Regions from separate parts of the Caulobacter sp. 10L414 genome, predicted to be linked through region 2. Evidence: predicted binding sites of a transcription regulator. Region 2 holds the regulator's gene; the other holds the start of a gene.
What was found. Region 2 encodes LexA, which represses DNA repair genes until DNA is damaged. Its sites were predicted from a motif close to ATGTTCNCNANNTGTTCT; they were not measured.
Positions count from the first base shown of each region.

Region 1: a site for LexA is predicted at 11,758-11,775, ahead of recA (recombinase RecA). Genes of this name have one in related genera too.

Region 1 covers NZ_JBFTJR010000008.1:81,003-95,763, reverse strand. The annotation lists gene AC1DCG_RS04785 (TonB-dependent siderophore receptor) at 1-1,695, opposite strand, end outside; gene AC1DCG_RS04780 (DUF3325 domain-containing protein) at 1,762-2,037, opposite strand; gene AC1DCG_RS04775 (PepSY-associated TM helix domain-containing protein) at 2,034-3,656, opposite strand; gene AC1DCG_RS04770 (hypothetical protein) at 3,653-3,874, opposite strand; gene AC1DCG_RS04765 (AraC family transcriptional regulator) at 4,061-4,945, shown strand; gene AC1DCG_RS04760 (serine hydrolase domain-containing protein) at 5,176-6,387, shown strand; gene alaS (alanine--tRNA ligase) at 6,790-9,435, opposite strand; gene AC1DCG_RS04750 (hypothetical protein) at 9,695-10,195, shown strand; gene recA (recombinase RecA) at 10,585-11,655, opposite strand; gene AC1DCG_RS04740 (EAL domain-containing protein) at 11,892-13,493, shown strand; partial or broken gene AC1DCG_RS04735 (GAF domain-containing protein) at 13,609-14,463, shown strand; gene AC1DCG_RS04730 (ATP-binding protein) at 14,437-14,761, shown strand, end outside.
Region 2 covers NZ_JBFTJR010000003.1:86,067-100,827, reverse strand. The annotation lists gene gltA (citrate synthase) at 1-237, opposite strand, end outside; gene gltX (glutamate--tRNA ligase) at 305-1,726, opposite strand; gene AC1DCG_RS01950 (ComEC/Rec2 family competence protein) at 1,905-3,965, shown strand; gene AC1DCG_RS01945 (isocitrate lyase/PEP mutase family protein) at 4,021-4,767, shown strand; gene AC1DCG_RS01940 (family 43 glycosylhydrolase) at 4,948-5,880, opposite strand; gene lexA (transcriptional repressor LexA) at 6,095-6,802, opposite strand; gene trpC (indole-3-glycerol phosphate synthase TrpC) at 7,193-7,981, opposite strand; gene trpD (anthranilate phosphoribosyltransferase) at 7,978-9,006, opposite strand; gene AC1DCG_RS01920 (anthranilate synthase component II) at 9,022-9,618, opposite strand; gene AC1DCG_RS01915 (hypothetical protein) at 9,768-9,974, shown strand; gene AC1DCG_RS01910 (multicopper oxidase family protein) at 10,080-12,188, shown strand; gene trpE (anthranilate synthase component I) at 12,246-13,781, opposite strand; gene AC1DCG_RS01900 (peptidylprolyl isomerase) at 13,778-14,761, opposite strand, start outside.

The DNA of each region.
Region 1 (14,761 bases), on a different contig from region 2:
GTCCAGCTCGGCGACGTTGTCCTGCTGCATGTAGAAGCCGTTGACCGAGGCGTAGAGCCGCTTGTCGAAGAACTCGGCCTTCACGCCGGCCTCGTAGTTGCCGCCGACCTTGGGATCCAGCTGCTTGAAGTCGGCGTCGAACAGGTTCTGCGGCTGGAAGACGTCGGCATAGCTGAAGAAGGCCGTCAGGTTGGTCGACAGGTCGTAGAGCACGCCGACATAGGGCGAGACGCGGTCCTGCGAGTAGCGGCCGGTCGTCGTGGTGCGGGCGCCGGTGGTGGTGCTGTAGTTCTCGGTGCGGGTGCTCCAGTCGCTGACGCGGGCGCCGGCGATCACTTTCAGGCGGTCGGTCGGGTTCAGGCGAACGGCGGCGTAGAGACCCGCCTCGCTGGTCGAGACGATGCTGCGCGGCCTGCCGGTGTTGTAGGTCACCGGCCGGCCGATCTCGCCGTCCCAGGTGTAGATGCTTGAGAAGGCCGTCAGGCTGTAGGGGCGGCTGGTGATGCCGGCGTTGATGGTGGCCAGGTCGCGCTCGAAGAAGTTGGCGCCCATGACCAGCTCATGCTGGCGGCCGAACATCTGGAACGGGCCCGAGGCGTAGGCGTCGACCGACTCTTCGCGTGTCTCGCTGACCGAATAGGTGTCGGAGATGGTCAGGCCAAGGCCCGTGGTCTTGTCGGCGAAGCCGCCGCTATTGGAGCCGGCCAGCAGCAGGCTCTCGGTGTCGGTGGCGCGGTTGTTGTAGGCCAGGCGCCCCACCCAGCCCGCGCCGAACTCGTGCTCGAGCACGGCGAACAGGTTGCGGCTGTCGCGCTCCCAGCGGTTCCACTTGGCCGCGGCGCTGTAGGAGCGCGGCATCTCGGCGACCGACCCGTCGCGGAAGAAGATCGGCGCGGCGCTCCAGGCCCCGCCCTTGGAGTCGGTGCGCAGGTAGTCGGCGCCGACGCGCAGGCGGGTCCTGTCGGTCAGGTCGGCCTCGACCACGCCGTACAGGCTGGGCGAGGTGTCGTGCTGGAACCGCACGTACGACTCGCGATCGGTATAGGCGCCGACCAGCCGGCCGCGCACCTTGCCGCTCTTCAGCAGCGGCCCCGACAGGTCGAGCTCGCCGCGCCGATAGTCCCACGAACCGGCCGACAGGCTGGTGCTGGCGCGGAAGTCCTCGGTCGGCCGCTTGCGCACCATGTTGATCGTCGCCGACGGATCGCCCGCGCCGGTGACCAGGCCCGTTGCGCCGCGCACCACCTCGATGCGCTCGTAGATCGAGGTGTCGCTCAGCACCGAATTGCCGCCGGCGCCGGTGGTGTACTGGGTGGGCACGCCGTCGAACTGGAAGTTGGTAATCGCAAAGCCGCGCGCGTTGAACAGCACGCGGTTGGAATCGTACTGCTGGACGTTGACGCCCGGGGTCTGGGCGAAGACCTCGGCCACCGTGATCAGGTTGAAGTCCTCGATCCGCTGGCGGGTGAAGACGGTCAGCGACTGGGGCGTCTCGCGCAGGGTCAGCGGCAGCTTGGTGGCGGTGTTGGTGCCCTTGACCTGGTAACCCTCGGTGCGGCCGGTCACCAGCACGGCGTCGACGGCGGTCTCGTCCTGGACGGCCTGGCCCTCGGCGTGGGCGACGCCGGCCAGCGAAAGGACGGCGACGCCGGCCAGCAGGGCTGCGCGGCGGGCGGGACGGTGGATAGCGGACAAGACGGGTCTTCCTTCGGGTTCGGATGATGCGGAGAGCGCCGGCGCACGGCCGGCGGAAAGGCGGGATCAGGGCTTGGCGCGCGGCCACCAGGTCTGGACCAGCAGCACCGGGGCGGCCGCCGCGGTCAGCAGGCCCAGCCAGCCGATCGCGCCCCAGGCCAGGCCCCAGGCGACCAGCGAGGCGGCCAGGCCGAGCGCGAGGCCCAGCCAGCCGGCGATCTCGAGGACCCGGCGCCGTTGCCTGGTCAGAGGTCCGCCGACCAGGGCCGCGTGATGGCGGGGCATGGCCAGCGACAGGGCCAGGAACCCGGCCAGGCAAAGCAGGAAGGCCAGCAGGGTCACGCCTCGGCCTCTGCCGGCTCGCGGACGACGACGGGCTGGACCGGCGGCGGCGCGACGGCCTTCGCCTTCCTCGCCTTGGGGGCGCCCGGCTTGTGGCGGACGACGCCCAGCGCCATCGCCGCGAAGGCCGCGCCCAGGGCCAGCAGGGTCAGGTCCATGACCGCCATGGCCGTGTCGCCGGCCTGCAGGCTGGCGAGGACCCCGCGCTGGGTGGCGACCAGATTGAACACCGGCAGCCCCGCCAGCAGCGCCGCGGTCAGCGACAGCTGCTCGATCCAGCCCCGGCGCGGCGGCCGGACGAAGCCGTGCAGCAGCAGTCCGCCCCAGGCGATGAACATCGCATGCACTTCCCAGTCGGCGCGCCCGGCCAGGGTCGTCGGCAGCAGGCGGTTGGCCCACAGGAAGACGGCCATGGCCGCGGGCAGGCCGGCGATCGTGCCGACGTTCAGGCGTTCGACCAGGCGGAAGCCGAAGTGCGGGCGGTCCGGATCGGCCAGCTTCTGGCGACGCTTGGCGATCCACAGGACCAGGCCCGTGGCCACCATCGCCGTGCCGGCCAGGCCCGACAGGAAGAACAGCCAGCGCAGGGTCATCGGCGCGAAGCGTCCGGCGTGCAGGCCGATCATGCCGCCCCTGGCGATCATCCCCCTCGACGTCGGCTCGACCTGCGAGCGGATCTTGCCGGTCACGCCGTCGAAGACGATCTCCCAGCGGCCGTCGACCAGGGTGTCGCTGGCCCGGCGGGTGAGCGTGATCCTCGCGGCCGCGTCGTTGGGGGCGTCGATGCGGATCAGGCCCGCATGACCGCCGTCCCAGGCCCGTTCGGCGGACGCCAGCACGGCGCCGATATCGACCAGGGGCGCGGCCTCGCCCGAGGGCTTCACCGGCTTGGCGCGGGTGATGCTCTGGGCGTAGTACGCCGTCTTGCTGGGATAGTTGGCCGCCACGCCCCAGGGCACGTACAGCACCATCAGGGTGACCAGCCCGGTGTAGGTGATCATGGCGTGGAACGGCAGGGCCAGCACCGCCAGGGCGTTGTGGCCGTCCAGCCAGCTGCGCTGGCCCTTGCCCGGACGGAAGGTGAAGAAGTCGGCGAAGATCTTCTTGTGGGTGATCACGCCGCTGACGATCGCCACCAGCATGAACATGGCGCAGAATCCCGCCACCCAACGTCCCCAGATCACCGGCACATAGCGCAGGTCGAAGTGCAGCCGGTGGAAGACGTCGCCGCCTTCGGTGTCGCGCGGCTGGGCGACCTGGCCGTCAGGGCCGATGGTCACGGCGTTGGGATCCACGCCTCGCCGCGGGGCCGGCCGGCCCTTCTCGCGGAAGGTGGCCATCGCGCCGCTGGCGCGCTCCTCGGGCAGGCTGATCGACCAGCTCGCCGCCTTTGGGGCGGTGGCCTGCAGGTGGGCGACCGCGCCGCGCGCGACCGTCTCGACGTCGCGCGCGGCCCCGATCTCGGGCCGCGACCAGCGGGTGATCTCCTCGCGCCAATAGCTGACCGCGCCGTTGAGGAAGATCAGATAAAGGATCCAGCCGACCAGCAGCCCGGTCCAGGTGTGCAGCCCGGCCTGCGACTGGCGGAAGCCCTGGGGCTTGGGTCCGGCGCCCTTCATGCCGCCCACGCCGCGCCCAGGCCGGCGACGACGCCGACGGCCAGCGTCACCAGGCCCGCGTGCAGGGCGCTGCGGGCCGCGAAGGTCCAGACCACCAGGGCCGCATAGATCCCGAACGACAGGATGGTCGACCACAGGGTGCGGTCCAGCGCCTCTCCCGGCAGCACGCGGGCCAGCAGCATGGTGCAGGCGGCCATCGCCGCGTAGCCGCCGAACATGGCGATCGCGATCCGGGCGAGGACGTCCGCCGTCCGCCCCAAGCCTGTCCACCTGCCCTGCGCCGCCCTCACGCCCGCTCCTTCGTCCAGCCCGACTGTTTACGTGGCGGTGCGAGTAGCGTTATTGAGAGTTAGTCGCAACGAAGCGGGCGACGGTTGGCCCGATCCGAAAACAAAACGGCCCGTATGCGAACTGACGAACCGCTGCGGTTGTGGCTCAACCAGACGATCTGGAACACCTGGGACCGGAGCCCCTTGCCCACCGAAACCCCCGAACCGCCTTTCGACAAGAGCAGCGCCGACCATCCGCCGATCCGGCCCGTGGTCGGGCTGCACGGCCGCCAGGCCAAGGGCTATTACGATCCGCCGCACGTGCACGACCGCGCCCAGTTCTCCTATCGGCTGGAAGGCGTGGCCGCCGTGCGGGCCGGCGGTTCGGCCATCCTGCTGCCGCCGGGGCGCGGGGTGTGGATCCCCCCGGGCCTGACCCATGAGGTCAGCTGCCGCGGCCCCGCCGCCTACAACGCCCTCTATGTCACGCCCAAGGCCGATCCCCAGCCGCGCGACCTGAAGGTCATCGACGTGACGCCCTTCCTCCACGCCCTGGTCGAGGAGTTCCTGACCTTCGACCCGGCCTATGACCAAGCCGGGCGCGAGGGCCAGATCGTCCGCCTGATGCTGGGCGAGATCGACCGCGCTCCGGCCTCGGCCTATGCCGGTCCGCGCCTGCCCCGCGATCCGCGCGTGCGCCGGATCTGCGACGCCCTGCGGATCGCCCCCGCCGACGACCGCGACATCGACGCCTGGGCCCAGGTGGCGGGCATGAGCCGGCGCACCTTCACCCGCACCTTCAGGGCCGAGACGGGCATGGGCTTCACCACCTGGCGCCAGCAACTGCGGATGACCGAGGCGGCCGCGCGCCTCGAGGCCGGCCAGTCGGTCAAGCAGGCCGCCCAGGACCTGGGCTTCACCTCGGCCAGCAGCTTCGTCACGCTGTTCCAGCGCTCGTTCGGCGTCTCGCCCGGCCGTTACGCGGCGGCGACCGCGCAGGTCCGGGGGCATGGCCGCTGACTCTTCGGCCAGGGCCTCGGAATCGCCCCGGTTGGCGGCCTAAGGGGTTTGTCACGCCGCGCCAAACGCGTAGGACAGCCCCTCAGTAATCATGCGACGCGACCCCCGACGGCGGCCCGTGTCGCCGCTTCGACCGGTAAAGACGCCTGACCAAGTTCATCAAGACCTCGCGGTTCACCTTCCGGCGCGGCCGGGGCCGCGGCTGGAAGATCGCCGCGGCCGCAGCCGCCGTGGCGGCCCTGGGCGCCGCCGCCCTCACCCTCTCGCGCTGCGCACGCGTCTCCAAGACCGAGCAGACCATCGCCGCGGCCGCCACGCCGGTGGCGCTTCCGCTCAAGCCCCAGGACTGGCGCGGCGAGATCGACTATCGCGCTCTCGACGCACGCATCGGGGCGATGATGCGCGACCGCTCGATGACCGGGCTGGCGATCGCCGTGGTCGAGGACGGCCGGCTGTCGTTCGTGAAAGGCTATGGCCGCACCGCGCCGGACGACGGCGAGACGGTCGGCGCCGACACCGTGTTCCGCTGGGCCTCGCTGTCCAAGACCGTGGCTGGTTCGCTCAGCGCGCGTCTGGCCCAGGACGGGGTCTTCTCGCTGTCCGACCCGCTGGGGCGCTTCGACACCAGCCTGCGCCTGCCGGCCGACGCGCAACGCACCCTGACCATCGAGCAGTTGCTCTCGCAGCGCACGGGCCTGCCGCGCAACGCCTATGACGGCTGGCTGGAGGGCGGCCGCTCGCCCAAGATGATCCGCCAGGCCCTGGGCGAGGTGCCGCCCCAGTGCCCTCCGGCCACCTGCCACACCTACCAGAACGTCGCCTTCGACACGATCCGCGAGGTGGTCGAGACCACCACCCATCGCCCCTATGCCGAAGAGGCTCGCCAGCGCCTGTTCGTGCCGCTGGGCATGACCAGCGCCACCATCGGCATGAGCGAGCTGAGCGACGCCCGGCACTGGGCCCGCCCCACCCGCTACGGCCGTCGCCTGACCCTGGCCGAGGCCTACTACCTGACCCCCGCCGCCGCCGGCGTGAACTCCAACATCGTCGACCTGGCGCGCTGGATGCAGGCCCAGATGGGCCTGGCCCCCGCCGTGCTGCCCGAGGGCGTCCTGGAGGAGATCCAGCGACCGCGCGTCAACACCGGCCGCCCCTACGGCAACTCGCCGCTGGGCCGCACGCTGGAAAAGCCGGGCTACGGCCTGGCCATGCGCAGCTTCGGCTACCAGGGCCACCGCCTGGCCGGCCACAGCGGCGCCGTCGACGGCTATCGCGCCACCATGATGTTCGATCCGGCCAAAAAGACCGGCGTCGTGATGCTGTGGAACAGCGAAAGCAGCCTGCCCTTCAAGCTGCAGGCCGAGGTCTTCGACCTCTATTACCACCGGCCCTTCACCGACTGGCTGCAGTTGGGCGAGGGGCAGGTTCAGCTGGATCCCTAACAAATCCCTCTCTCTTTGAGAGAGGGAGGGGCCCGCCGCAAATCGTCGGGAGGGTGAGAGGTTTCACCCTTTCCGAACTAGGCGAGGCCCCCGGCCGGATCGACATTCCGTGGCGCCGGCCGCTTTTCTCCGAGCGTCCCCGCGAAGGCGGGGATCCAAGCTGCGTTTCAGGAGGAGGCGCGGCAACGAGTGACCTGCAGGCTCCGCCTGGGTCCCCGCCTTCGCGGGGAAGGACGGATCTGGGGGACGGCCGTAGATTGGCTGTCGATCCGGCGAAGGCGGCGCGCGCCAAGAAGACCGAGGGCCTTCCAGCCCTGGCTGTAACCTCTCCCCCTCCCGCCACCTGCGGCGGCGGGCCCCTCCCTCTCTCCAAGAGAGAGGGAAGATCGCCCATCATCCGTATCAGCCGGCCAGAACGGCCTTGATCGCCGCCAGGCCGTCGTCGGCCTTGGTGGCGTCGGGAGCGCCGCCCTGGGCGAAGTCGGGCTTGCCGCCCGCGCCCTGGCCGCCCATGGCGATCACGGCGGCCTTGGCCAGGTCCGCGGCGCTGAACTTGCCGACGAGATCAGCGGTCACGGCCACGGTGACGGCGGCCTTGCCGTCGGTCGTGCCGACCAGGGCCACGACGCCCGAGGTCAGCTGCTTCTTGAACTCCTCGGCGACGCCGCGCAGTTCCTTGCCGCCGACGCCGTCGAGGACGCGGGCGATCAGGGCGGTGCCGTTCACGTCTTCCGGACCGGAGGCCGCGCCGCCGCCGCCACCCAGGGCCAGCTGCTTCTTGGCCTCGGCCAGTTCCTTCTCCAGCTTCTTGCGCTCGGCCACCAGGGCGTCGACGCGCGACAGGACCTCGGCGACCGGGGTCTTGAACTGGTCGGCCAGGGCCTTGGCGACGCCGGCCTGGTCGAGCAGGAAACGGCGGGCCGCCTCGCCGGTCAGGGCCTCGATGCGGCGCACGCCGGCGGCCACGCCCTGCTCGGAGACGATCTTGAACAGGGCGATGTCGCCGGTGCGGGCCACGTGGGTGCCGCCGCACAGTTCGACCGAATAGGCCTTGCCCGCGTCGGTGAGGCTGTCGCCCAGGGTAAGCACGCGCACGCTGTCGCCGTACTTCTCGCCGAACAGCGCCACGGCGCCGGCCTCGATGGCGGCTTCAGGAGCCATTTCCTCGGTGCGGGCCGCCACGTTCTGGCGGATGACCGCGTTCACTTCGGCCTCGATGCGCTCGATCTCGTCGGCGCTCAGCGGACCGCCGTGGCTGAAGTCGAAGCGCATGCGCTCGCCGTCGACCATCTGGCCCTTCTGGGCGACGTGCGGGCCCAGCACATGGTGCAGGGCGGCGTGCACCAGGTGCGCGGCCGAGTGGTTGGAGCGGGTGGTGTGGCGGCGCTCGGCGTCGACCGAGGCCACGACCTGGTCGCCGACCTTCAGCGGACCGGCCAGCTCGACGCGGTGCACGTGCAGTTCGCCGGCCTGCTTCTGGGTGTCGAGCACGCGGCTCTCGGCGCCATTGGCCTCGATCACGCCGGTGTCGCCGGCCTGGCCGCCGCTTTCGGCGTAGAAGCTGGTGCGGTCGAGCAGCACGTCGACGGTCTGGCCGGCCGAAGCGGCCTCGACCTCGGCGCCATCGGCGACGATGGCCTTCACGACGCCCGTGGTCTCGGTGGCCTCATAGCCGACGAAGTCGGTGGCGCCGGCCTTTTCCTTGATCGAGAACCAGGCGGCCGCCGCGCCCTGCTGGCCCGAACCGGCCCAGTTGGCGCGCGCCATCTCGCGCTGCTTCTGCATGGCCGCGTCGAAGCCGTCGGTGTCGACGGTCAGGCCCTTGGCGCGCACGGCGTCCTGGGTCAGGTCGAGCGGGAAGCCGTAGGTGTCGTACAGCTTGAAGGCGGTCTCGCCGTCCAGCACGTCGCCGGTCGACAGATTGGCGGTGGCTTCGTCGAGCAGGCCCATGCCGCGGCCCAGCGTGGTGCGGAAGCGCTCTTCTTCCTGGCGCAGGGTCTCGACGATCGAGGCTTCGGCGCGGCGCAGCTCCGGATAGGCCTGGCCCATCTCGGCCACCAGGGTCGGGGCCAGGCGGTGCATCAGGGGCTCGCTCGCGCCCAGCAGGTAGGCGTGGCGCATGGCCCGGCGCATGATCCGGCGCAGCACGTAGCCGCGGCCTTCGTTCGACGGGGTGACGCCGTCGGCCAGCAGGAACGACGACGAACGCAGGTGGTCGGCGATCACGCGGTGCGAGGGCGCCTGGGCGCCTTCGGCCTTGACGCCGGTCAGCTCGACCGAGGCGGCGATCAGCGCCTTGAACAGGTCGATGTCGTAGTTGTCGTGCACGCCCTGCAGGACGGCGGCGATGCGCTCCAGGCCCATGCCCGTGTCGATCGAGGGCTTGGGCAGCGCCAGGCGCTCGCCGCCGGCGATCTGCTCGAACTGCATGAACACCAGGTTCCAGATCTCGATGAAACGGTCGCCGTCCTCATCGGGGCTGCCCGGAGGGCCGCCGAAGATGCCTTCGCCGTGGTCGTAGAAGATTTCCGAGCACGGGCCGCAGGGGCCGGTGTCGCCCATGGACCAGAAGTTGTCGCTGGTGGGGATGCGGATGATCTTGTCGTCGGACAGGCCGGCGATCTTCTTCCAGAGATCGGCCGCCTCGTCGTCGGTGTGGTACACCGTGACCAGCAGCTTTTCCTTGGGCAGCTTGAACTCGCCGGTCAGCAGGGTCCAGGCGTGGTGGATCGCCTGTTCCTTGAAGTAGTCGCCGAACGAGAAGTTGCCGAGCATCTCGAAGAAGGTGTGGTGGCGGGCGGTGTAGCCGACGTTGTCCAGGTCGTTGTGCTTGCCGCCGGCGCGGACGCACTTCTGCGAGCTGGCCGCGCGCGGGTGCGCGGGCGTCTCGGCGCCGGTGAAGACGTTCTTGAACGGCACCATGCCCGCGTTGACGAACAGCAGGGTCGGATCGTTCTGCGGCACCAGCGGCGCCGACGGCGTGACGGCGTGGTCGGCCTTGCCGAAGTAGTCGAGGAAGGTGCTGCGGATCTCGTTGAGGCTAGGCATCGTCGTCTCGGGAATCTCGAAAGGTCCGGCGGACACCGGAAGTCGGCGCTGCATAGCGCGGTTTCAAGCTTTGTGGAAATCCAACCTCGGAATGGCCGGCTGGCGCGGCGCTCGTGACGCCTGGCCGCTCGCCCCGGCCGCTGGTCCGGCAGTGACGGGCGAGCGGACGGCCACGTCGCGATCTGGGGAACGGAACGCCCCCGTCGCCGCCTTGCCCGTCTGGAAGGACGACGGCTAACCTTCGGCCGAGAGGGACGCCATGAACACCACCACCGACACCACGGCGCAGGGCCGCCCCGTCAGCACGCCCTTGCTGACCGAGGGCCGCGCGCGGCGCACCATATGGATCCTGTTCGCGGTCGTGGCCCTGATCGTCATCGCGCCCCTGACCGGTTTCACCCTGGTCAAGCAGCGCCAGGCCGCCGCCGTCGCCGAAGCCTATTGGAGCCTGGCGGGAACGCCCTGCCCGACCCTCGCCCCGGCGGCCTTTGCGGTCGGGTCGCGCAAGCCGATGACCTTCGCCTTCGACGAGGCCGTCATCCAGCGGCGCGCCGGGCACATGGAATGCACCCACCGCGTCTACGCCCAGGCGGCCGGACGCCGCGAGGCCCCGGTCTGCGACTTCAGCGGCCCGATCGCCCTGGCCGTCGCCGTCGGCGGAACGCAGGCCTTCTATGCCCCGCCCGGCTCGGCTCGGGTGGCGGTGATCGACGGCAAGCCGGTCTGCGTGCAGCGGCCGTGGACCGACATCGGCGGCTGAGGGCGACGGGCCCTGGCAGGCAGGAGCCTCTGCGGTAAGCGGCGGCAGTTCTGGGGGCGCGGTGCGATGGCGGCCTGGCCGCTGATCAGCCTTCCAGCGCCTCGGAAGCTGAAAACGGCCCCCCTCCGGCCCTTCGGGCCACCTCCCCCAAAGGGGGAGGATCTTGGAGCGGCGCCTGTCGTCCGCCCCCTCCGTCACGGCGCTTCGCGCCGCGCCACCTCCCCCGTTACACGGGAGAGGACAAACGAAATCGGACGCCTGGCATGGGGTCCAGGCGTCCGGGGCTCGCGGCCGTCGACGGCGGTGTCGTTCCGCCGTGGGCAATAAGGCGGGGTCGCCCTCGGCGGGGCGGCGGCCGCGAAGTTCGGCGCAGGCGCGCGCCGAATGGCTTAGTCTTCCTCGCCCTCTTCAGGACCGCCGACCAGCAGCTCTTCCTCGATCTTCTGCGAGGCGCGACGCACCGCGGTTTCGATCTCGTTGGCCAGGTCCTTGTTGTTCTTGAGGAACTCGCGGACGTTGTCGCGGCCCTGACCGATGCGCTGGCTGTTGTAGGAGAACCAGGAGCCGGCCTTGTCGATGATCCCAGCCTTGACGCCCAGGTCGATGATCTCGCCCAGCTTGGAGATGCCCTCGCCGTACATGATGTCGAACTCGACCTCGCGGAACGGCGGGGCCACCTTGTTCTTGACCACCTTGACGCGGACGTTGTTGCCGATGATCTCGTCACGGTTCTTGACCGAGCCGGTGCGGCGGATGTCCAGGCGCACCGAGGCGTAGAACTTCAGGGCGTTGCCACCCGTGGTGGTTTCCGGGCTGCCGTACATCACGCCGATCTTGTGACGGATCTGGTTGATGAACAGGACGATGGTGTTGGCCTTGTTGATCGAGCCGGTCAGCTTGCGCAGCGCCTGGCTCATCAGGCGGGCCTGGAGGCCAGGCAGGCTGTCGCCCATCTCGCCTTCGATTTCGGCCTTCGGGGTCAGGGCGGCCACCGAGTCGACGATGACGATGTCGACCGCGCCCGAGCGCACCAGGGTGTCGGTGATCTCCAGCGCCTGTTCGCCGTTGTCGGGCTGGGCCACCAGCAGGCTGTCGAGATTGACGCCCAGCTTGTGGGCGTAGGACGGATCCAGCGCGTGCTCGGCGTCGACGAAGGCGGCGGTGCCGCCGGCCTTCTGAACCTCGGCCACCGCGTGCAGGGCCAGGGTCGTCTTGCCCGAGCTTTCCGGCCCGTAGACCTCGATCACCCGGCCCTTGGGCAGGCCGCCGATGCCGAGCGCGATATCGAGGCCCAGCGAGCCGGTGGAGACCGCTTCGATCTCGACCTTGCCCTTTTCGCCGAGCTTCATCACCGAGCCCTTGCCGAAGGCCCGATCGATCTGCGCCAGAGCCGCTTCTAGCGCCCGCGCCTTGTCGCCTTCTTCCTTGCCCACGAGTTTCAAAGCCGCCTGACTGGTCATTGGTTGATCGCCTTATTCCATGATTCCGGCCGCCGGGCCGGAAGTTCGGGCGCCGCTACGCCCACCGCCTGTGGAATGATTAATGCGTACACATTTTGTTCTATGTTCGCAAGATGTTCTTTTCAGCCCGTCCGACCGCCGCTGTGGCGAGCCGTCGCACCCCGCTCGCCGCGCCCCATGCACGGCTCCTTAAGCTAAGGCGGGCCAGGATGGCCCCCTCTGGGGAGCTCTGTCCTTTGTCGATCGATCCACGCCGCCTGCTGGGCCTGGCCTTCGCCAGCGCCGATCTCCTGCTCGAACTCGAGGGGGATCGCGTCAGCCTCGCCCTGGGCGCGGCGCAGAAGATCATGGGCAAGACCGAAACCTCCCTGATGGGCCGCGTCTGGCGCGACCTGTTCACCCCCGCCGACCGTCCGTTGATGGACGCGGCGCTCTACGCTCTCGACGAAGGCCAGCGCCGGGGACCGGTCACCGTCCGCGTCGCCGGTGAGCCGGAACGCTTCGTCGGAGTCACTCTGCGCGCCCTGCCCGACAATTTCGGACGTACCTCGATCGCGATCACCGCGGCCCGTCCGCCCGCCGGCGGCCTGGACGCTACGGGCCTGCGTCCGCGCGAGAATTTCGAGGAGATCGCCAAGGGCCTGTTCGAGGCCGCGCGGGTCACCGGCCTGGAGCTCGAACTGGCCATGGTCGAGTTCGCCGGCCTGGCCGCCCTGCGCGACGGCCTGGCCCCGACCGAGGCCCACGCGCTGGACATGAAGATCGCCGGCGCCGTCCGCGCCGAATCCCACGCCGGCGCCATGGCCACCCAGGTCTCGCCCGAGCGCTTCGCCCTGCTGCGGGCCAAGGACGACCGGCCCGAGGCCCTGGCCGCCCGCCTGACCAAGATCGCCACGCTCGACGCCAGCGCCCACGTGGTGCCGCTGGACGGCGGGGCCTCCTCGCGCGGCCTGCGGGCCCTGCGCTACGCCCTCGACGACTTCCTGCGCGAAGGCCTCAAGGACACCCCGCCGATGACCCTGTCGGAGGCGATGAACCGATCCGTAAAGCGCACCCTGGCCCGCGCCGGCGCCCTGGGCGCGGCCGTCAGCCAGCGCCGCTTCACCCTGGCCTACCAGCCCGTGGTCGACCTCTCGACCGGCCAGGCCCATCACCACGAGGCGCTGGTGCGCTTCGAGGACGGCGCCAGCCCCTTCGCCCTGATCCGCATGGCCGAGGAGTTCGACATCATCGAGGAGCTGGACCACGCCATCGCCGAGCAGGCGGTGCGCCGGATCGCCTCGGACCGCGCCGGCAACGTCCGCCTGGCCGTCAACGTCTCGGGCCGCACCATCGTCAGCGAGACCTTCGTCGACCACATCGGCCGCCTGCTGGCCCAGACCCCGGCCGCCAAGGGCAAGCTGATCTTCGAGGTCACCGAGACCAGCGCCATCGACGACCTGCCTCGCGCCAACCGCCACATCCAGGCCCTGCGCGGCCTGGGCTCGCTGGTCTGCCTGGACGATTTCGGCGCGGGCGCGGCCTCGTTCGCCTACCTGCAGGAACTGACGCTGGACATCGTCAAGATCGACGGCCGCTACGTGCGCGAACTGGCCGGCAACAGCCGCGACGGAGCCATGGTCCGCCGCCTGGTCGAGCTGTGCCGCGACCTCAATGTCCGCACCGTCGCCGAGATGGTCGAGACCGCCGAGGTCGAGGACGTGGTCCGCAAGGCCGGCGTCGATTTCGCCCAGGGCTGGCTCTACGGCAAGCCGGCCGACCAGCCGCAGCCTTCGCAGAAGCCGACCGCCGTCACCCCCATGGCCCGCCGCGCCGGCGTGTCGGAAGGCTGGGGCTGAATCAGCTTCACCGTACTTGCGTGGAACCCTTGGACGCGCCAAGCGTCTAAGGGACCGCGCCGGTTTTCATTGCCCGGCGAAACGATGCTGCGGGGATCGGGGGGCCGCAACCAGCATGAACGCCGCCGACACGTCGGAACGCGAGGCCCGCCGCCTCGCGGCGCTCCGCCGTTACGACATTCTCGACACGCCGCGCGAAGCCGCGTTCGACGAAATCGCCGCCCTGGCCGCGGAGATCTGCGAAACGCCCATCGCCGTGGTCAATTTGATCGACGGCGAGCGGCAGTTCTTCAAGGCCGAGGTCGGGCTGGGCGTCCGCGAGACGCCGCTGGAAAGCTCGTTCTGTGCCAAGGCGATCCTCGAAGACGATTTCCTGCTGGTGCCCGACGCCACCCGGGATCACCGCTTCGACTGCAATCCGCTGGTCACCGGGGCCCCGCACCTGCGGTTCTACGCCGGCGCCCTGCTGAAGACGGCCGAGGGCCTGCCGATCGGGACCTTGTGCGTGCTCGACACCGCGCCCAAGGCGCTGTCGCCCCTGCAGCAGCGCACCCTGCAGGTGCTGGCCCGCCAGGTGATGAGCCAGCTGGAGCTTCGCCTGTCGCTGCAGGCCAGCGCCGACAGCGAGCGCAAGTACCGCACCCTGTTCGACTCGATGGACGAGGGGTTCTGCATCATCGAGTTCCTCGACGGCCCGCACGGCCCCGACAGCGACTACATCCACATCGACGCCAACGCCGCCTACGCCCGCCACGCCGGCATTCCCAACGTCGTCGGCCAGAAGCTGCGCGAGATGGTGCCGGGCGAGGCCGACGCCTGGGTGGCGCGCTACGGCCACGTGCTGCGCACCGGCGAGCCGATCCGCTTCGAGCAGGAGCTGGTGGCCACCGGCCGCTATCTTTCGCTGTCGTCGTTCCGCATCGAGCCGCCCGAGCGCAAGCAGGTGGCGGTGCTGTTCCAGGACGTCACCGAGCGTCGCCGCGCCGAACTGGCCCTGCGCCAGCTGAACCAGACCCTGGAGCAGCGCGTCGCCTCGGCCCTGGCCGAGCGCCGGGTGCTGGCCGACATCGTCGAGGGGACGGCCGCGCTCGTGCAGGTCGTCGACAACGACTTCCGCTGGCTGGCGGTCAATGGCGCGGCGGTGCGCGAGTTCGAGCAGGTGTTCGGCGTCACCCCCCGCGTCGGCGAGCGCATGCTCGACCTGCTGTCCGACCAGCCGGAAAACCAGGCCCAGGTGCGGTCGGTATGGTCGCGGGCCCTGGCCGGCG
Region 2 (14,761 bases):
CTTCTCGGCGAGCTGGTCGATCGGATAACCGCGGTGCAGCAAAACGCCGGCGTCACCGTCGATATAGGTGATCTTGCTCTCGCACGAGGCGGTCGAGGTGAAGCCCGGGTCGAAGGTGAAATGGTCGCTTTCGCCGTAGACCTTTCGGATGTCCAGAACGTCCGGACCCGTGCTGCCCTTGAGGATCGGCAGGTCGTAGCTCTTGTCGCCGATCGTCAGCGTGGCTTTGTCGGTCATGCGAGAGACCCTTTCAATAGTGGTACGATCAGTCCAGTTTTCGCTTTCGCGGGTGCGTTATAGCGCCTCATGCGCGCGACGCCAGCGCATCGTCAAGCCGGCCGAGAGACTCCTCCCGTCCCAGGGCCGCCATGATCTTGTTCAGGTCAGGCGCCTGGGCCCCGCCGGTGAGGATTCCACGCAGCGGGGGACCGAACTTTCCAAAGCCGACGGCTTCGGATTCAGCAAACGATTTCAACAGCGCCTCGAGTTCCGCGACGCCCCACACCGGGGCGGCGGCGAGATGTTCACGAAGTCGTGCGAGGCGCGCGACCGTTTCCTCGGAAAGCTGCTTGGCGGTTTTTTCCTCGAGCGTCAGCGGGCGCACCTTCAGCGCGAAGGCCACGTGCTCGCCCAACTCCAGGATGGTTTTCGCGCCTTCCTTGACCTGCGGAACGGTCGAAGCGATGCGCGCCTCGGCGTCGGCCGGCAGGTCGGCTCCGGCGGCGGTCAGGGCCTTCAGGGTCAGCGCGGTCAGGCGCGCGTCGTCGGCTTGGCGAAGGTGCTGGCTGTTGATGAAGTTCAGCTTGGCCCAGTCCAGGCGGGCAGGGGCCTTGACCACGTCCTTGACGTCGAACCAGCTGATCGCCTGCTCGTCGTTGAACACCTCGTCGTCGCCGTGGCCCCAGCCCAGGCGCGCCAGGTAGTTGCGCAGGCCCTCGGGGATGTAGCCCATGTCGGCGAACTCGCCGACGGCTTGCGCCCCGTGACGCTTGGAAAGCTTGGCGCCGTCCGGGCCGTGAATCAGCGGGATGTGCGCGAACGACGGCACGGCCCACTCCATGGCCTGGTAGATCAGGCTCTGGCGCGCGGCGTTGTTCAGGTGGTCGTCGCCGCGGATGACGTGGGTCACGCCCATGTCGTGGTCGTCGACCACGACGGCCAGGTTGTAGGTCGGCGCGCCGTCGTTGCGCAGCAAGACGAGGTCGTCGAGCTCGATGTTGCGGAAGGTGACCGGGCCCTTGACCATGTCGTCGACCAGGGTCTCGCCTTCCAGCGGGCCCTTGAAGCGGATGACGTGCGGCGCGCTGGGATCGGCCGGCGGCGGGGCGTCGCGCCAGGGCGAGCGGATGGCGCGGCCTTCGGCGCGGGCCTTCTCGCGGGCGGCTTCCAGCTCTTCCACGGTCATCCAGCAGCGATAGGCGCGGCCCTTGGCCAGCAGCTCCTGCACCACTTCACGGTGACGGTCGGCGCGGCTGTACTGGAAGATCGGCTCTTCGTCCGACTTCAGGCCCAGCCAGTCCAGGCCCTCGAAGATCGCGGCCACGGCGGCGTCGGTCGAACGCTCGCGGTCGGTGTCCTCGACGCGAATAAGGAACTTCCCTCCCGTATGGCGTGCATATAACCAGTTGAACAGCGCCGTACGGGCGCCGCCGATATGCAGGAAGCCGGTCGGCGACGGGGCGAAGCGGGTGACGACGCCGCTGGGGGCGGGGGAGGAACTGGACATAGGCTTCGAAGCTGACGGTCTGGAGGCCGCGGGGGCGGCGGGAGGCTCGGCGGCTGCGCGCGACGCAGGCGCGGGCCGTTGGGCGGCGCGTCTTAGCACGGCCGTTCGAAGGTGTCCTAGTCCCGCAACCTTTGTCACACAACTGATCGACGAGGCGCGGCTCAACGCCGCCCGATGGATGTTGTGGAGCCCGGTGGCCTTCGCCCTGGGCGCGGCCGGCTATCTGCAGCTGAAGGCCGAGCCCAGCTGGTCGCTCCTGGCCCTCGTCGCCCTGGCGTTGGGCGTCCTGGCGGTCTGGAGCCGCGGCTGGACGCGCTGGAGCGGCCTGGTCGTTCCCTTGACCCTGCTGGCCTTCGCCGCCGCCGGCGCGCTGGCCGGCAAGATCCGCTGCGACCGGGTCGCCGGGCCGGTCATGCCGGTGGAGCGAGGCGTTCGCGTGGTCGACGGATTCGTCGTCGACGTGGTCTCGCCCGGCGCGGCGGGACCCCGCCTGCTGGTCGCGCCGGTGTCGATCTCGCGCCTGGCGCCGGGCGTCACTCCGGCGCGCATCCGGGTCAGCCTGCCCGAGGGGCAGGCGCCGCCGCCGCCGGGATCGGGCCTGCGCCAGCGCGCCATGCTGTCGGCGCCGCCGTCGCCGGCCGCGCCCGGATCCCACGACTTCGCCCGCGACGCCTGGTTCAACGGCGTCGGCGGGGTGGGCTTCACGGTGGGTGAGATCCAGGAGACGAGGCTGGATCCGCCGCCCTGGCGGCTGCGGCTGGCCATGGCGGTCAACGCCATGCGCTGGAGCCTGGCCTCGCGCATCGTCCAGCGCCTGGGGCCCGAAAGCGGCGGCATCGCCGCGGCCATGGTCACCGGCCACGAGGCCTGGGTCACGCCTGAGCAGACCGAGGCCATGCGCGCCTCGGGCCTGGCGCACATCCTGTCCATCTCCGGCCTGCACATGGCCATTGTCGGCGGCTTCGTGTTCGCGGCCGTGCGCCTTCTCGTGGCCGCCTGGCCGTGGGCGGCCCTGCGCTTTCCGGGCAAGAAGATCGCCGCCCTGGCCGGCCTCGCCGCCGTCGGGGCCTATCTGGTGATCTCCGGCGCCCCGCCGCCGGCCCTGCGCGCGGCGATCACGGCGGGCGTGGCGTTCCTGGCCATTCTCGCCGATCGCCAGGCCGTCAGCCTGCACGGCCTGGCGCTGGCGGCGCTGATCATTCTCGTGGCCCAGCCCGAGCAGGCGGGCGCGGCCGGCTTCCAGATGTCGTTCTCCGCCACCGCCGCCCTGGTCGCCCTCGCGGAAGCCTGGCCCCGCCAGCCGCGCGAAATCTCGGTGCCCTGGCCGATCCGTTTTGCGCAGGCCGCCCTGGCCTGGCTGGCGATCAGCGTCGGCGCCAGCTTCGTGGCGGGCCTGGCCACCGGTCCCTTCGCCATGCAGCACTTCAACCGCGTGGCCATCTGGGGCCTGCCGGCCAACCTGGTGGTCTCGCCGCTGTCGTCCTTCGTCATCATGCCGTTCCTGGCTGTGGGCGCGGCGCTGGAGCCGATGGGCCTGGGCGGACCGTTCCTGACCGTGGCCGGCTGGGGCATCGAGGCCATGACCGCCGTCGCCCGCTGGTTCGCCAGCGCCCACGGCGCCCAGCAGACCGTGGCCAGCGCGCCGGGCTTCACCCTGGCGCTGTCGTTCCTGGGCGTCATGCTGCTGTGCCTCTGGAAGGGAAGGCTGCGCTGGCTGGGCGTTCCGCTGTTCCTGGCGGTGGCCCTGTGGCCGCGTCCGGCGCCGCCCGATCTGTGGATCGCCGCCGACGGAACCACGGCCGTCGCGCGCCGGGGCGGGCAGGCGGTGCTGCTGCGTCCGGACGCCCGCCGGTTCGGCGCCGAACTCTGGGCCCGCCGGCGCGGCCTGGCGTCCGTCGACGGCGGCGGCTTTACCTGCGACCGCGCTTCGTGCCGGCCTGGGCAGGGCGCGCCGGTCGCCGTCAGCCTGTCCTGGACCCGCCGCGCGCCCGACTTCGACGCCCTGCAGCGCCTGTGCTCGGGCGCGGAGGTGGTCGTGCTGCGGGGCGCCAGGCCCGCCGTCCTGCCGACCGCCTGCCGCGAGGCCGTCGTGCTGGCGGCCGAGGATTTCGCCGTCGGCGGCGCGGCCGAACTCTGGCGCAGGCGCGACGGCTGGTGGATCGTGTGGACCGCGCCCGGCCGCGGCAGGCGTCCCTGGACGCAGGCTGCTGACACGAATGCGCAAGAACCGGGCGGATGATGCCGCGCCGCCGCGGCTATCTGCCGGCGACGACTCGCTTGGAGAGCCAGGACCTATGACCAACGCCACCTTCGCCGCCCGCCGCGCCGCCTTTCGCGCCCTGCATCAGGACGGCTTCTTCGTGCTGCCCAACCCGTGGGACGCCGGCGGCGCCGTGCGCCTGCAGAAGCTGGGCTTCGCCGCCCTGGCCTCGACCAGCGCCGGCATGGCCTGGTCCTGGGGCCGCGCCGACGGGCAGGTCAGCGTAGACGAGGTGATCGAGCATCTGGCCCTGCTGGTCGCCGCCACCGACCTGCCGGTCAACGCCGACTTCGAGGCCGGTTTCGCCGACACGGCCGAGGGCGTGGCCGCCAATGTCGTCCGCGCCATCGAGACCGGGATCGCCGGCCTTTCCATCGAGGATCGGGTGGGGACGGACCTTTATCCCATCGACACCGCCGTGCAGCGCCTGGCGGCCGCCCGTGCGGCCATCGACGCCTCGGGCCAGGACGTCATGCTGGTGGGCCGCACCGAGGGTTTCCTGATCGGCCGCGACGACCTGGCGCCGACCATCGAGCGCCTCGTGGCCTATTCCGAAGCCGGCGCCGACTGCCTCTATGCGCCGGGCGTGACGCGATATGACGACATCGCCGCCATCGTCGCGGCCGTCGCTCCCAAGCCGGTCAACGTGCTGCTGTGGGGACCCGACATGAAGGTCGCCGACCTGCCGGGCCTGGGCGTTCGCCGCGCCAGCACCGGCGCGGCCCTGGCCGCGGCCGCCTGGAGCCGCTTCGAGGCGGCGGCCAAGGATCTGATCCTCTAGGGCGTATCGAAATTCAGCAACTTCGTTCCTTTTCACCGAGCATCCCCGCGAAGGCGGGGATCCAAGCTGCGTTTCGGGAGAAGGCGCGGCCGTGAGCGATCCGCAGACTCCGCTTGGATCCCCGCCTTCGCGGGGAAAGACGGATTTTGGGGACGGGGGTCGGGTGAACGTCGATCCGTTCTAGGGAACGGGCGGCCGTTTGATCGGCAGGATTGATCCGTCCGGGCCATAGCTCAGCGGCGCCAGGGTGATCGAGCGTCGATGGTCGCCGCCGCCGGACAGCAGCTTGTCGTGATAGAAGAACCACCACCGGCCGTCGCGCTCGATGATGGCCTGGTGGTTGGTCGAGATCGGCAGGTAGTCGAGGATCACCCCGCGATAGGCGTACGGCCCCATCGGCGACCTGGCGGTCGCATAGACGATCTGGCCCGGCCAGCCGGTCGAGAAGCTGAAATAATAGAGGCCGTCGCGCTTATGCAGGAACGGCGCCTCGCCGTACTTCTTCTTCGGGTCGTCGGCCGGATAGCCGGTGACCACGAGGTTTTCGATCGGCCCGGCCAGCGAGGCCATGTCGGCGCCCAGCCGGACGATCTTGGGCACGCGGGTGCCGAACAGCATGTAGGCTTGGCCGTCGTCGTCGATCAGCACCTGCGGGTCGATCGGCTCGTCGCCGGCGTTGGCGTCGCGGGCCTTGTCGACCAGCGGCGCGCCGATGGCGTCCTTGAACGGACCCTGCGGCCGGTCGGCCACGGCCACCCCGATCTTGTCGCCGCCGACCGGGGCGAAGAAGTAGTACTTGCCGCCGCGCTCGACCGCGCCCGGCGCCCAGGCCTTGGCGTCGGGTCTGGCCCACTTGAACACGGTCACGTCGAGGAACGCGCCGTCGTCGCTCCAGGTCTTCAGGTCGCTGGAGCTGTAGAGCCTCCAGGACGTCGAGTCCCAGTACTTGCCCGAATTCGAGGCGTCGTCGGTGGCGTAGACATAGACCTTGTCGCCGAACACGTGCGACGAGGGATCGGCGCTGAACCGCTGGTTGATCGGCTGGGCGGAGGCGTTCAGGCCGAGCGCAAGGCAGAGCGCCGCGCTGAGGGACGCGATGGGCGCGTGGGACATGGTTGCTCCTCCGATCGACCGATGGGGCGGCGCGTCATGAACAGCGCGCCGCAAGGCCTTGGGCCTGGAGTAGCAGCTTCGATTAACTCAGACAAATATGCGTTCAGGTCGCGTTCGACCTAGCCACGGCCTTGAGGCCCGCGCCAGACGCAAGAAGGGCGCGGGCGTCCCTCGACACCCGCGCCCCGCGCATCTTGCCGGCCGGTGGCCCGCGTCAGTGGTAGCGGCGGATCAGGCCCACCAGCTTGCCCTGCACCTCGACCTGATCGGGGCCGAAGATGCGGGTCTCGTACTTGGGATTGGCAGCTTCCAGTGCGATCGAGCCGCCCTTCTTGCGCAGGCGCTTGAGCGTGGCTTCCTCGCCCACCAAAGCTACGACGATCTCGCCGCTGTTGGCGGTGTCGCCCTTGCGGATGATCACGTAGTCGCCGTCCAGGATGCCGGCCTCGATCATCGAGTCGCCCTGCACCTCGAGGACGTAGTGTTCGCCGCCGCCCAGCATGGTCTCGGGCACCGGCAGGCGGTCGCGCTCGTGCTGGATGGCGTCGATCGGCGTGCCGGCGGCGATGCGGCCCAGGATCGGCAGCTCGCGGCTGGTGTCGGAAACCGGCGGAAGCGGGGCGGGCGCCGACGGCGCCGGGCCGCCGCCTTCCAGCACCTGCGGACGGAACGCGCCGCGGCCCTTGGGCGGAGCGGCCGTGGTGGCCTGCTGCGGCAGCTTGACCACCTCCAGCGCCCGGGCCCGGTGAGCCAGGCGACGGATGAAGCCGCGCTCTTCCAGCGCCGTGATCAGCCGGTGGATGCCCGACTTCGACGCCAGGTCCAGGGCCTCCTTCATCTCGTCGAAGGAGGGGGAGACGCCGGTCTCCTTGATCCGTTCGTGGATGAACATCAGCAGCTCGTGCTGCTTGCGGGTGAGCATGACGGCCTCGCAAGTCGTCGCGGAACAAACCGCAAACCTTTCGAATGTTCTCTAGGTGTTCTTGGTTAAGGTCAAGTGAATTGCAGCGATCGGCGTTCTTTGAAATCGTGATCGAGACCGATGTCAGCTATTGCCGGCTAAGTCGCTGATTTTAAGTCGGTATGCCGAGCGCTCTTCAGGCGCTGGAGCCCGCCGCGAACGCGTCCCAGGGTGCGGATTTCGCCTGGGTCGCGCGCCGCCCAGCCGGTCATGGTCGCGGGAAAATGCCCGGCCAAGCGCCGATTCCCGGCGCCCGGGCGCCGATTCTACAGCCGCTGGAACGACCGATTCTGCTTTCTCCGCGATGGCAGGGATGTTCGGCTGCTGGATCGCCAGGAATGGCGAAGGCCGTTACCCGATCAGCTCGCGCGTCGCGGCGGTCACGTCGGCCTGGCGCATCAGGCTTTCGCCCACCAGCATGGCCTTGGCGCCGGTCGCTTCCATCCGCACGACGTCGGCGTGGGTGAAGAGGCCGCTTTCGGTGACCAGCAGCGAGCCCTGCGGCGCGAGCTTCGACAGCCGCTCGGTCACCGTCAGGTCGACGACGAAGCTCTTGAGGTCGCGGTTGTTGACGCCGAACAGCGTGGCGCCCAGCTTCCCGGCGCGCTCGGTCTCGGCCTCGTCGTGCACCTCGACCAGGGCGTCCATGCCAAGGCGCTGCGCCTCGGCCATCAGCTCGCCGGCCAGCGTGTCGTCGATCATCGCCAGGATCACCAGTATGGCGTCGGCGCCCAGGGCGCGGCTCTCGGCCACCTGCCAGGGATCGACCAGGAAGTCCTTGCGGATGCAGGGCAGGGCGGTCGCCGCCCGGGCGGCCACGAGGTAGTCGTCGGCGCCCTGGAAGCTGGGGCCGTCCGTCAGCACGGAGAGACAGGCTGCGCCGCCGTCCTCATAGGCCTTGGCGAGCGCTGGTGGATCGAAGTCGGCGCGGATCAGGCCCTTCGAAGGCGAGGCTTTCTTGATCTCGGCGATCAGGGAGAGCTTGCCCGGCGCGTGCTTGGCCTCCAGAGCCGCCTTGAAGCCGCGCGGCGCCGAAGCGGTCTTGGCGGCGGCTTCGACGTCGGCCTGCGAGCGCACGGCCTTCCGGCCGGCGACGTCCTCGCGCTTGTAGTCGGCGATCTTGGCGAGAATGTCGGTCATGCGGGCTGAACTTCGGAATTGGTGGCGGCCACCAGGCCGGCGAGGGCGGCCTTGGCGCGGCCGTCGTCGAGCACGGCGCCGGCCAGTTCCACGCCCTCGCGCAGGGTCTCGACCTTGTCGGCCACCAGGAAGGCGGCGGCGGCGTTGAGCAGCACGATCTCGCGATAGGCGCCGGTCTCGCCGTCGAGCAGGCGGGTCAGGGCCGCGGCGTTGAAGGCGGGATCGCCGCCGGTGATCTCGGCGAGCGAGGCGCGCTGCAGGCCCACGGCCTCGGGCGTGATGGTGAAGAGGCGCATCGCCCCTTCGCGCCATTCGGCCACCTCGGTCTCGCCGGTGATGGTCAGCTCGTCCATGCCGCCGCCGTGCACCGACCAGGCGCGTTCGGCGCCCAGGGCTCCCAGGGCGCGGGCGATCGGCTCGACGAAGCGCGGGGCCGAAACGCCCACGACCTGACGCTTGGCGCCGGCCGGATTGGTCAGCGGGCCGAGCAGGTTGAAGATGGTGCGGAAACCCAGCTGCTGGCGGATCGGCGCCACGTGCTTCATCGCGCCGTGGTGCGACTGGGCGAACAGGAAGCAGATGCCGGCGCTGTCCAGCGCGGCGCGCTGCTGGGCGAGATTGGCGTCGATATTGACCCCAAGGGCCGCCAGGACGTCGGCGGTGCCCGACTTGGAGGTCACCGCGCGGTTGCCGTGCTTGGCCACCTTCAGCCCGCCGCCGGCGGCGACGAATCCCACGGCGGTGGAGATGTTCAGGGTGTGCAGGCCATCGCCGCCGGTGCCGCAGACGTCGACCACGTCGTACGGATGCTCCAGGTGCACGGCCGCGCGGCGCATGGCGCGGGCGCAGGCGGCGATCTCGCCCACGGTTTCGCCGCGCAGGCGCATGGCGGTCACCGCCGCGGCCACCTGGGCCGGGGTCGGCTCGCCGCGCAGGCAGGCGCTGAAGAAGACTTCGGCGTCGTCTTCGGAAAGGGTCTGGCCGTCGGCCAGCTTGGCCAGCAGCGGCTTGAAAGCGTCTGACATGTTTTCAGCCCCGCCCTAGACCCAGATCTGGGCGTCGCGGCGCACGCCGGCCAGGTCGAGGAAGTTGGCCAACAGCTGGTGGCCGCCCTCGGTGGCGATGGATTCGGGGTGGAACTGCACGCCGTGGACGGGGCGGGTCTTGTGCTGCACGCCCATGATCTCGCCGTCGGCGGTCCAGGCGGTGACTTCCAGCTCGGCCGGCAGGTTCTCGCGGCGCACGGCCAGGCTGTGATAGCGCGTGGCGGTGAACGGGTCGGGCAGGTCCTTGAAGATGCCCTTGTTGGCGTGGCGGATCGGGCTGGTCTTGCCGTGCATGACCTCCTTGGCCCGGATCACCTCGCCGCCGTAGGCCTGCCCAATGGCCTGGTGGCCAAGGCACACGCCCAGGATCGCCAGGTCGTCGGGAGCGCCGCGCAGCAGCGGCAGGCAGATGCCGGCTTGGTCGGGGGCTTTCGGGCCTGGCGACAGCAGCACGGCCTGCGGCTTCAGCCCCAGGGCCTCCTGCACCGTCAGGTCGTCGTTGCGATGGACGACCGTCTCGGCCCCCAGCTCGTTCAGGTAATGAACGAGGTTGTAGGTGAAGCTGTCGTAGTTATCGATGACCAGGATCATGACGCCGCCTTTCGAGCCTCGCTTCTAGTCCGGTCGGGGGCGGCGCGTCATCCCTTTACGGAAAGAGTTTTTCTGCGAAAGCGACCAGCGGCGAAGCGCCGCGTCGCCGATCCGTTGCCACCGCAGCGGGAAGAGGCGAAATTTCCCGTATGTCCGTCGCTGATTCCGCCATCGACACCGCCGCCATCGCCTACGCCCGTGCGCTGCTGCGCGCGCCGCGCCGGCGCCAGAAGATGCTACCGGTGCTGCTGGCGGCCGCCTTCGCCGCCGTGGCCGCTGTCAGCTTCGCGACGGTCATGGTGCTGGCCCCGCCGCTGACGACCCAGCATCTGCCCAAGGAGCGCCTGGGCGACTGATCTGCCTCGCCGCCCCAAAATGAGTTCCTAGGGTTGTGAATTCAACTTGAACGACTCTGGCGACGCTCTCACCCTCCGGCGTTTTTCAAACGCACGGGGGCATCCATGCGACGACTGCAACTCCTGGGGGGAGCCGCGCTCGCCCTGACCCTGGCCGCGGGGGCGGCCCTGGCGCAGCAGGCGCCGGTTTCCGATCCGCCCATCCTCACCACCGTCGCGCCCGGCGAGGCCGCCCCGAGCGCGCCGCTGAGGCTGTTCGGCGCCGTGCCGGCCCCGCCGCCCAAGGGCGACGAAGTGCGGGCCGATCTCGACATCCTCCTGCTGAAGTCGCGGATCTGGAATCCCAACAGCGGCAAGGAACTGGGCAAGGGCAAGTACGAGGGCGCCTACGACACCGTCGAGCTGCGCGCCTATCAGGACCGGCTGCATCCGGCCAAGCCCGACCAGCTCTACGTGGCGCCGGCCCTGGTCTCGCGCCCGGGCCAGACCGTGCGGGTCAAGATCCGCAACCTGCTGCCGCCCGAGGACAAGTGCCCCGGCCATCCGCAGGACATCAACGAGCCGCACTGCTTCAACACCACCAACCTGCACAGCCACGGCCTGTGGGTCAGCCCGGCGGGCATCAGCGACAACGTGCTGCGCCAGCTGCCGCCCAATCGCGACTTCACCTACGAGTACGAATACAACATCCCCGGCGATCATCCGGCGGGCACCTTCTGGTACCACCCCCACGTCCACGGCTCGACGGCGATCCAGGTGTCCAGCGGCCTGGCCGGGGCCCTGGTGATCAAGGGCGAGCGCCTGCCGCGCATCGACGACGAGGGCGCGGCCCCGGTGCGCAAGCTGGTGCCGGGCGACGTCGACGTGCTGCTGGCCAAGTCGCCCGACCACATTTTCGTGCTGCAGCAGATCCAGTACGTTTGTCGCGACGGCGAGGGCAAGGTGAAGGCCCGCACGGTCGAGGGAACGGCGCGGAAGAACTGGTACTGCGACGCCGGCGACACCGGCGTGCTCGACAGCTACGACTTCATCGGCGGCTCCAACTGGTCCAACTCGGGCCGGTTCACCACCGTCAACGGCGCCACGGTCGAGGCGCTTGAGCAGAAGGCGGTGGCCGGCGTGCCCGAACGTTGGCGCTTCATCCACGGCGGGGTTTCCGACACCGTGAAGGTCTCGATCCGCAAGCGGATCGGCACGGGGCCGCTGGAGGCCCTGCGCAAGGCCGGCGCCCTGTCGCAGGACGCCCTGATCGCCAGGGAATGCGCGCCCTCCAGCGAGGCCGTCTCGCAGTTCGAGATCGCCGCCGACGGCCTGACCCGGCAGAAGGTGCTGGAGCGCAAGGCCACCTTCCTGCAGCCGGGCTATCGCAGCGACCTGCTGGTCGACTTCAAGGAGCCGGGCGCCTACTGCGTCATCGACGAACTGATCAAGGTCGACCAGTCGGGCGTGGAGGGCAGCGCCGAGCGTCGCCAGCTGCTGTTCCTGGTCGAGGTCGCCCCCGGCGCCGCGCCGGTCCTGCCGCCGGCCGACGCGGTCAAGCAACTGCTGGTCAGCGCGGCCAAGGGGCTGGAGATCGAGGACGCCGCCCTCAAGCAGTCGATCGTCGAGGGCCTGGACAGGGACCTGTCGCTGGAGGCCTTCTCGCCCCATCGCAGCCTGCTGGCCGACACGATCGACAAGGAGCAGCCGCTGGTGTTCTCGCTGCGGGCGCCGTCGACGACGCCAGGCAACGGTCCAGGTCCCGGCCTCGGCCGCACGGACGCCACCGTCAGGCGGTTCGATCCCAACGACTTCTCGCGCACCCTGGTGCTGGGCGACACCGACCGCTGGACGCTGTCGGTCAAGGAAGGCGATCCCAAGGTCGGCCACCCGTTCCACATCCACGTCAATCCGTTCGAGGTGGAGACGGTGGTCAGCCGGGCCGGCGTCGACCTGACCAAGGACCCTAACTCGGAATATTTCGGCCTCACGGGCGTTTTCAAGGACACCCTGTTCGTCGAGCACGACGTGGTGGTGACCACGCGCAGCCACTACGCCCGCTACATCGGCGACTTCGTCCTGCACTGCCACATCCTCAACCACGAGGACAAAGGCATGATGGAGATGGTCCGCATCGCTGACCGCGGCCCCGACGGCAAGCCGATGGCGCTCGGTCACGGCCTGACCGATGTCGCGGGTCTCGAAGGCGCGGCGCGGCCGCACACCGGGCACTGAAACGCAGAAGGGGCGGCCGATGGGCCGCCCCTTCCTTTCTTCCGCAAAAGCCGCCGATCAGGCGAAGCGCCAGGCTTCCTCGGCGGCGCGCTTGAGGGCGCGGGACTTGTGCAGGGTCTCGTCGTACTCGGCGTCCGGGTCGCTGTCGGCCACCACGCCGCCGCCGGCCTGGACGTACATCATGCCGTCCTTGACCAGGGCCGTGCGCAGCACGATGCAGGTGTCCACCGAGCCGTCGGCGCCGATGTACCCCACCGCGCCGGCATAGCCGATGCCGCGCTTCTCGACTTCCAGCTCGTCGATGATCTCCATCGCCCGCACCTTGGGCGCGCCCGACAGCGTGCCGGCGGGCAGGGCGGCCATCAGCACGTCGACCGGATCGACGTTCGTGGGCGCGTCGCCCTCGACGTTCGAGACGATGTGCATCACGTGGCTGTAGCGCTCGATCGTGAAGCTGTCGGTCACGCGCACGTTGGCGTGCTTGCCCGGCTGGGGCGCCTTGTTGGAGCCTGACTGGCCCAGCATGGCCACGCGGCCCACGTCGTTGCGGCCCAGATCCAGCAGCATCAGGTGCTCGGACCGCTCCTTGGGATCGGCCAGCAGCTCCTTCTCCAGCGCCAGGTCTTCTTCGGGCGTGGCGCCGCGCGGACGGGTGCCGGCGATGGGGCGGATGGTGATCTTGCCGTCGCGCAGGCGCACCAGGATCTCGGGGCTGGAGCCCACCAGGTTGAAGCCGTCCATGTCGAGGAAGAACAGGAACGGCGAGGGGTTGGTGCGGCGCAGCGAGCGATAGAGGGCGAAGGCGTCCAGGCCGAAGGGGGCGCGGAAGCGGTGGCTGGGCACCACCTGGAAGATGTCGCCGGCCCGGATGTACTCCTTGGCCTTCTCGACGACTTCCCGATAGTCCTCGCGGCTGACCGGGGTGCTGAACTCCATCGGCCCCTGCGGGCTGCGGGGCGCGTCGTGGGCCAGCGGACGGCGCAGGTCGGCCATCACCGTCTCGATGCGCTCGCGGGCGGCCGCATAGGCGTCCTTGGCCGACACGCCGGGCGTCGGGCGCGCCGTCGTTGTCAGGACGATCTCCTGGGCGATAGCGTCGAACACGGCCACGATCGAGGGCCGCGTCATGATGCCGTCGGGCAGGCCCAGGGCGTCCGGATTGATGTCCGGCAGCTTCTCGACCAGGCGCACGGTGTCGTAGCCGAGCGCGCCGAAGATGCCCGCCGCCATCGGCGGCAGGCCGGCCGGCAGTTCCATCTTCGACTGGGCGATCAGGTCGCGCAGGCTGTCCAGGGCGCCGCCTTCCAGCGAGGCGAACCTGCCGGCGGCGATGTCGTCGCCACGGGCGATCTCGGCCTTGTCGCCGCGGCAGCGCCAGACGACGTCCGGCTTCATGGCCACGATGGAGTAGCGGCCGCGCCAGGCGCCGCCCTCGACGCTCTCGAACAGGAAGGCGTAGGGACGGCCGTGGCCGATCTTCAGATAGGCCGAGACCGGGGTCTCCAGGTCGTCGATCAGGCGCGTCCAGACCAGCTGCGGCAGGCCGGCGTCATAGCCGGCCGCGAAGGCGTCGAAGCCAGGCTCCAGGCTCATTGAGCCGAGGCCTTCTTGGCGGCGCCGCCCTTGGCCGCGCCGTCCTTCTCCGCCTGGGCCAGGGCCGCGGTGTCGACGCCGATGGCCTGGCGGGCCAGGTTCAGGTTCAGCTGCGGCTTCAGCTTGTCGCGGGCGGCCGCGCGGCCGGCCTGACCGATGTCGCGCATGTAGGCCATGCTGGTCTGCGGACGCATGCCCTCAGCGGCGCGGGCGATCTCGTTGGTGTCGCCCGGACGGATGGCGTCGATGCGGCCGACCACGTAGCCGACCTGCGGGGCGCGGGCGGCGAAGACCTGGCCGGGCTTGGCGTCGAACGAGGCGACCAGCAGGTCGCGGCCCAGGGCCTGGTGCTGCTGGGCGTTCTCGCGCGACAGGCCCGCGACCTTGATGACCTTGGCGTTGGCCGAGGCGGCGACGGCTTCCATCGATTCGCCCTTGCGGACGCGGGCGGCCAGTTCGTCGGCCTTGGCCTTCAGGCGCTTGACCAGCTCGTTGATCATCCACTGCTGGGTCAGCGGCTGCTTGACCTCGGCCAGCGGGGGCAGGGCGGCCTTGTTCACCTTCTCGACGCGGACGGCGAAGTACTCACCCTTGCCGGCTTCGATCAGGTCGCTCTCGCCGCCTGCGGGCAGCGCGAAGGCGGCCTTAAGCACGTCCGGGGTCAGGCCCGCCGCGGGTTGCCCGCCGAGGTCCGTGCCCTGGGCGGTCAGCGGGGCGGTCGTGACGACCAGGGCGCCGGCCTTGCCGGCGGCGTCGACGACGTTGGCGCCGGCGTCGCGGGCGTCCTGGAAGGTCTGGGTCTGGTCATAGGCCTTGGACTGGGCGGCCTGCACGCGCAGGTCGGCCTCGATCTGCGGGCGGGCGGCTTCCAGCGAAGCGGCCTTGGCGGCGGTGATCTTCAGCACCTTGATGACCGACTGGCCCAGTTCGCCGGCGATCGGCGCGCTGACCTGGCCTTCGCCGAGGCCGAAGGCGGCGTC